DNA from 2 places in the Abyssicoccus albus genome. Region 2 is predicted to be linked to the other one. Evidence: riboswitches for the same ligand, from Rfam matches in the RefSeq annotation. Region 2 holds a riboswitch; the other holds the start of a gene.
The links. Region 2 has a riboswitch for thiamine pyrophosphate ahead of EDD62_RS05810 (3-oxoacyl-ACP reductase). Riboswitches for the same ligand answer to the same signal wherever they lie in the genome.
Positions count from the first base shown of each region.

Region 1 (3,436 bases), on a different contig from region 2:
CATTTCTAAAATTTGTTCATCATGTGTAATGGTAATAATTAATTTTCCTTCATTTTTTAATTGTTGAATTAATTTAATCAGTTCAAATGTATTATGTGAGTCTAATCCAAAGGTTGGTTCATCAAGCAATAATACGTCAGCACGACTTAGTATTGCTGTTGCTACACTGAGTCGTCTTTTCTGTCCGACAGATAATTCATAAGGATGTAATGTCTTCACATGATCTAACTTTAATAACTTTAGCATATCTTCTGTCTGCTTTGTTGCTTGTTCTTTTTGACCATTGTATGTATTAATGTATAACTCTTCAAATACAGTATTCATTACAAATTGAAGTTCTGGATTTTGATAAACATAATAAATTGACTGAGCTGCCATTTTAATCGATTGCAATTGTTCGTCATCGTAATAAATATCTCCATCGTATGGAATTAATTGCATTAACATCTCAAAAAAAGTTGACTTTCCAGTACCATTATCTCCTTCTAATGTAATCCACTGACCTGAGTGAAATTCGAATCGATCACACTGCCATAACGTTTTATCTCCTCGTTTAGCGATAAGATCGTGACCATATAGTATTCCTTTCGTGTCAGTAGGGTTATGAGCTTTTTGTATTTTTTCAGGACGATTATTCCACGCACCTGGATACCATACACCAAATGATTCAAGCTGCTCCTCAAATTGAAGTAGAATTTGATTCGGTGTATTCGATGCAATCACTTCTCCATCATAATTCATTAATATGACACGATCGACATAATTCCAGACTTGTTCGACTTTATGTTCGACGATAATAACCGTCTTATCTTGCCATATATCTTGAATTACATCCCACAAATGATTCGTTGCATTTGGATCTAACATCGACGTTGGCTCATCTAAAAACCAAGTATTAGCTTGCTGTAATAAAGATGAAGCAATCGCAAGACGTTGCTTCATCCCTCCTGATAAATTTTCGACTGACTTATCTAACGACACATCAAGACGAACCGTTTGAAGTACATCTTCTATTTTTGATACCATTTGTTCTGTAGGTATACAGCGATTTTCTAATATAAATGCGAGTTCCTCTCCAACCGTTGGCATACAAAATTGACTATCTGGATTTTGAAATACAACCGATGCATAATCATCAATAACTAATTCATCTGCTTTATGCGCGATATCAATACTTCTAGGAATAATACCACTCATCACTTGTAATAATGTCGTCTTACCGGATCCACTCGGTCCAAGCATTAACACTTTTTCTCCTTGATGTACATCAATATTTAATCCATCAAATAATTTTTTCTCTACACCTGAAAACTTTAGTCTTAAATTTTTTATAGATATGACCATATTTACCACCTAATTATAATGCGTCGTAATCCTCTTTTTGACTCGGTCTTAATAATTTCGTCACGCCCGTTTTCTCTAAAGCTTTTACAATCACATATGCTAGACCACCTGCTAAAATCGCACCACTAATGATTCTGAATACTAACATTAAAATTACATTCCATAATTGAACTTCACTTAAATATCCGTAGTACCAATCAATTGGAAATGATGCAATGGCAGCCGCTACCCCGGCTAACATACTGACGAACAAAGTATGTCTATTATAGCGATATAACATAAATACAAGCTCACACGCTAATCCTTGTAAGAATGCATAAATCAAAGTAGGAATATGAAATTGACCCATCACGATTGTTTCACCTGCACCTGCTGCAAATTCAGCGAGTAAGGCAACACCAGGTTTTTTGATAAGTAAATAAGCAATAATTGCCGCAATAAACCACATACCATATGTTAATTGCTCAATTCTCAATCCCGTTGCTTCAGCAATGCCATAAAACCCCCACCATACTTTGTAAATAATTGCGAAGATGACCGCAATAAATACTGTAATTAAAATATCTGATAACTTTAAACCTTTCGACTCTGTACTCATTTGTACATCCTCCTTAAAAATAAAATAATATTTTAAACAAATAAAAAACACTCCCTATAGACATAGGAAGTGGACATATTGATGATCATATCGATACGTTAACATAATTGTCACTTCCCTACGCAAGCGTCTATTCTTGATCAGGTTCAAAGGGTCCGAATTCAACCGTCTCAGTATTATATAAATATAATACACCCCTAGTGCTTATTTAATTGTTATATTAATAATACTAAACTCAATAAATAAATCAATAGTAAATCATTAATTAACTCGACATTTTATCCATTTTTTTCATCATATTGATGGGTTAAATCAGTAATCCTTTGATGCGCCTCGGATTGATATATTTTAATTTGACTCATCGTACTTTTTGATCCCATATCTTGCATTTTAGAATGCATCTTATCGATTAATGATAAGCATTGTGACATTGTTCCTTCAATTGTCGTCTCTAATGGCCCAACACGATAATTTAATCCACTCTCATCAATGATGCGGATTGCCTCATCTACATATTCAATGACATCTTCATGATCATTAGGTTTCGGAATGATTTGTATACTCATCATTACATTCATAGTATTTACCTTTCCTCCTTTAAAACACATTAGTAATTAATGATATGATAATCGTTATTAATTATTGTGGTATAAATATTCAACATCATTAAATATACTCTTTCATCAAATCATCAAATGTAGCAGAATCTAACTGTAAATCTCTCTTTGCTAACGACTCATCCAAATAACCATCAATTTGTTCTGCATAACTTTTTGCTTCACTGTTGTGATAGATTAATCCTTTAACCAGTCCATCATGTTCTATGATTGCATTCATTGCTTTAGATTTATCTTTATAATCAAATGATTCGATATCATTAACATGTGTTAAATGTTCTTTAAACCAGTCATACGTATTCACTTTATTATATGTTACACATGGTGAAAATACATTAATAAATGAAAATCCTTTATGATTCATCCCTTGTTCGATAATACTTGTTAATTCTTTAATATCTGAAGATACAGATTGTGCAACAAATGTTGCACCTGATGATATCGCAAGTTGTAATGGAGAGATACTTGGCTCAATTGAACCTTTAGGCGTAGACTTTGTCACAAAACCGTGTGCACTACTTGGTGACGTTTGCCCTTTAGTTAAACCGTAAATTTGATTGTCCATTACGATATACGTAATATCAATATTTCTTTTCAATGCGTGGATTGTATGACCCATACCAATTGCGAATCCATCACCATCTCCTCCGCTTGCGACAACGGTCAAATCATTATTTGCCATTTTAACACCTTGAGCAAGTGGAAGAGCTCGTCCATGAATCGAATGGAATCCATATGAATTAATATAGCCACTTAGTCTTCCAGAACACCCTATTCCTGTAATGACTGCGAGTTCATGTGGTTCTAACCCAATATTGGCGCACGCTTTTTGGATTGCGGCTTGTACACTAAAATCTCCACATCCAGGGCACCAATT
Region 1 is NZ_RKRK01000002.1:542,731-546,166, reverse strand. Features, by position in the region: gene EDD62_RS02615 (ABC transporter ATP-binding protein) at 1-1,344, opposite strand, end outside; gene EDD62_RS02610 (ECF transporter S component) at 1,358-1,942, opposite strand; TPP riboswitch at 2,041-2,151, opposite strand; gene EDD62_RS02605 (thiamine-binding protein) at 2,221-2,520, opposite strand; gene EDD62_RS02600 (2-oxoacid:ferredoxin oxidoreductase subunit beta) at 2,609-3,436, opposite strand, start outside.
Region 1: another riboswitch for thiamine pyrophosphate. It lies ahead of EDD62_RS02610 (ECF transporter S component); the one in region 2 lies ahead of EDD62_RS05810 (3-oxoacyl-ACP reductase).

Region 2 (3,436 bases):
ACCAGTTCATTTCCGCACTTCTCGACCTTCGTATTCAGAGTAAATCGCAAATACTCTGAATACCAGACCATTTTTGCCCCTCTCGACCTCCGCATTCAGAGTAAATCGCAAATACTCTGAATACCAGATGATTTCCGCACTTCTCTACCTCCGTATTCAGAGTAACTCGCAAATACTCTGAATACAAAGCCATAAAAAAAGCATAAGTGTTAGCTTATGCTTTTATCGAGTCTTCAGTTTGTATAGTTTATATAAAATCGGTCGAATTGGCTTTTCAAAGTCTCCTATCATTTCATGAACCACTGGATTAAAGCCTTTCTTAAACTTCAATACACCATAGTCATCAGAGTCTTCAGAAAAATCACCTGACACACCGTAAAAATTATATCTCTTTAACCCTAATTCCTTCGCGTATTGAATCATTTCCCACATCATATTGTAAGGTGCCATGAATTGTTTGTACTTGGGATTAGATCCACTCGACAAGTAATACAGTTCATGCGCGTTGTGAATGAACATAGCACTTGCAAGGTTTAATACTTCACCGTCTGATGCTTTTAAAGTTTCAGTGTCTTCGATTTTCTTTCGAATCTTACCTACTCTCATCTCAAGTTCAGCTGTTTTATTCTTCAACTTTTTATGATTTGGTTTCTCTTCTAACGCTTGCTTAGATTGATTATACTCACCTTCAACATCAGCCAATTCCTCTTGTAATTCATTTAAGTAATCCGATAAATTAATATAGCTCATTACGATACGACATTGATCACCGTACGTATTCGCCTGTCGCTTAAAGTAATCAATACTTGCATAATCGAATCCGTGCTTATCCGCAGCCATTTCAAACAGTTCAAAGAATTGATCAAACTCATCAAGAGATAAGTCTCTCATCTGAACACCCATTTTATACGTCTGTTTAATACTCCGTCGCGTATTGTAATCCATATCTTGCAAGATATCATCTAATGATTTATCTTGAATGTCCAAAACAGATAACCATCTCGCTTGATACTTCATTGAATATCCAACATGGAATCCTTGGTGATGATAGCCTAATGACTTCATTTGTTGAAGAAATTGATTAGTATTTTTAGATTCCAGTATATTCCCATCATGATCTCTTACCTGATGTACAATATAAGGATCTGATAATACATAAACTGCTTTTTTCTCTTTAGCAAATGCCGTCAACCCATCATAAAAGCACTGCACCACTGATTCATCTTGATAATCCATTACCGGACCACGTTGCAAATAAAAAAACTTAAAAAATCTCATAATGTGAGCACTATTTATCAAGCTCGCAGCAATAACCTCACCGTCTTTTTTTACCCCGACAAGATATACTTCCATATCGTGATTCACTCTATACATATAATGACGACCCATCTGTGTATAATGACTCAGATGATTATTTACAAATCCATCATATTCTTTAACCGTTAACTCACAAAACTTCAAATATATCCCCACTTCATGACTAAAATTTTTATTACGTCTCATTATACATGTAAACAAAATAACTGTACATGAATACTAATAAAATGACTTGTCTTGACATACTATACAATTATTTGTATATTGAAACTAACTTAAGAAATACACTAGGGGTATTTAATGTATAAATCGAGATGAGGTAGTCCTCAAACCCTTTGAACCTGATCTAGTTCAGACTAGCGTAGGAAAGTGTACATCACTAGGCATCCGTCTATACATATTTACAATGCTGATTGTTGTGCATCTTTCTATCGTGAAAGGTGTATTTTTTATGGAATAAAACATAGAGGAGTCAGAACATATGAAAACAGTATTAGTCACAGGCGGTGCAAGAGGATTAGGGAAAGAAATCGTGACAGCCATGCATGACAAAGGATTCAACGTAGTCATTAATTACAACAAAAGTAAGGCAGCTGCAGAAGAACTTGTGCAACAGTTCGGTGAAGACAAAGCATTAGCTTATCAAGCAGACGTAACAAATCGTGAAGCAGTGGATGAAATGGTCAAAGCCGCTGTCGATCAATTCGGTTCAATTGACGTTGTGGTCAATAACGCACTCATTGGGTTCAAATTCGATCCTTCGACTCAGAAGTCATTCAAAGACTTATCATGGGAAGATTATGCACAACAAATCGACGGAACGATGAAAGCAGCATTCAATGTGAGTCAAAGCGTAATCAATCAATTCATCGAACAACAAGACGGTGCAATCATTAGTATCGGGACGAATCTATTCCAAAACCCAGTCGTACCTTACCACGAATATACATCAGCTAAAGCTGGTTTGTTAGGAATGATGCGTAATATTGCCAGTGAACTCGGACAACACGGCATCCGTGCTAACATGGTATCCGGCGGATTGTTGAAAACAACGGATGCTTCAAGTGTGACAACACCAGAAGTATTCGAACTCATCGCAAACTCTACACCACTTCGTAAAGTGACAACACCAACAGACGTTGCGAATATGGTCGCGTACTTAGCATCAGACGAAGCGAAAGGCGTTACAGGACAAAACATTACAGTAGACGGTGGATTGACGATGAATTAGGAGGTTTTTATGAAGAAACAAATGCATGTTGGCATATTGATTTACGGTGTTGGGCATCATCTAGCCGCTTGGAAAATGCCTGATTCACAGATCGAAAGACTAGGAGACATATCATACTACCAACAATTAGCTAAGACATGTGAACGAGGAAAATTCGATACAATTTTCTTTGCGGATAACCAAGCACTCAACGCAACACACGATCAAGTAATGCCTGCAATGTGGTTAGACCCTATTGTGAATTTGAGTGCCATTTCACAAGTGACAGAACACATTGGATTAGTCAGTACGATATCAGGGACATTTATGAATCCATACTTATCAGCTAGACAAATGCTTTCACTACAACATATCTCAAAAGGCAGAGCCGGATGGAATCTTGTCACTTCAATGACTGATGAAGAAGCGATGAACCATAGTATGAACAATCTTCCAAACCATGCTGACAGATATAAGAAAGCTAGAGAGTTTGGTCAATTGATGAATCAATTATTTACATCATGGTCTGAAGATGATTTCATTTGTGATAAACAAAATGAACAAATAATTGATCATAAAAACATTCGACCAATAAATCATGAAGGTGAGCATTTCAACGTCAGAGGACCACTTTCAACACCGAATTCAAAATACGGCAAACCTGTTGCGATGCAAGCCGGAGCATCTGATCAAGGATTAAAGCTTGCTGCTGAACAAGCAGATGCAGTATACTCCGTCAGTTGGAATAAGAAACAAGCGAAAAGATACCGTGATCGCTTAGATGATGCAATTTCAAGCGTCAACAGAACAAGACCAATAAAAGTTTTCCCAGGCCTTGTCACATATGTCGGACACACAATTGAAGAAGCATATGATAAAAAGCAACAACTGGATGATTTATTAGACATT
Region 2 is NZ_RKRK01000003.1:138,725-142,160, forward strand. Features, by position in the region: gene EDD62_RS05805 (aminoacyltransferase) at 223-1,461, opposite strand; TPP riboswitch at 1,597-1,702, shown strand; gene EDD62_RS05810 (3-oxoacyl-ACP reductase) at 1,799-2,548, shown strand; gene EDD62_RS05815 (LLM class flavin-dependent oxidoreductase) at 2,558-3,436, shown strand, end outside.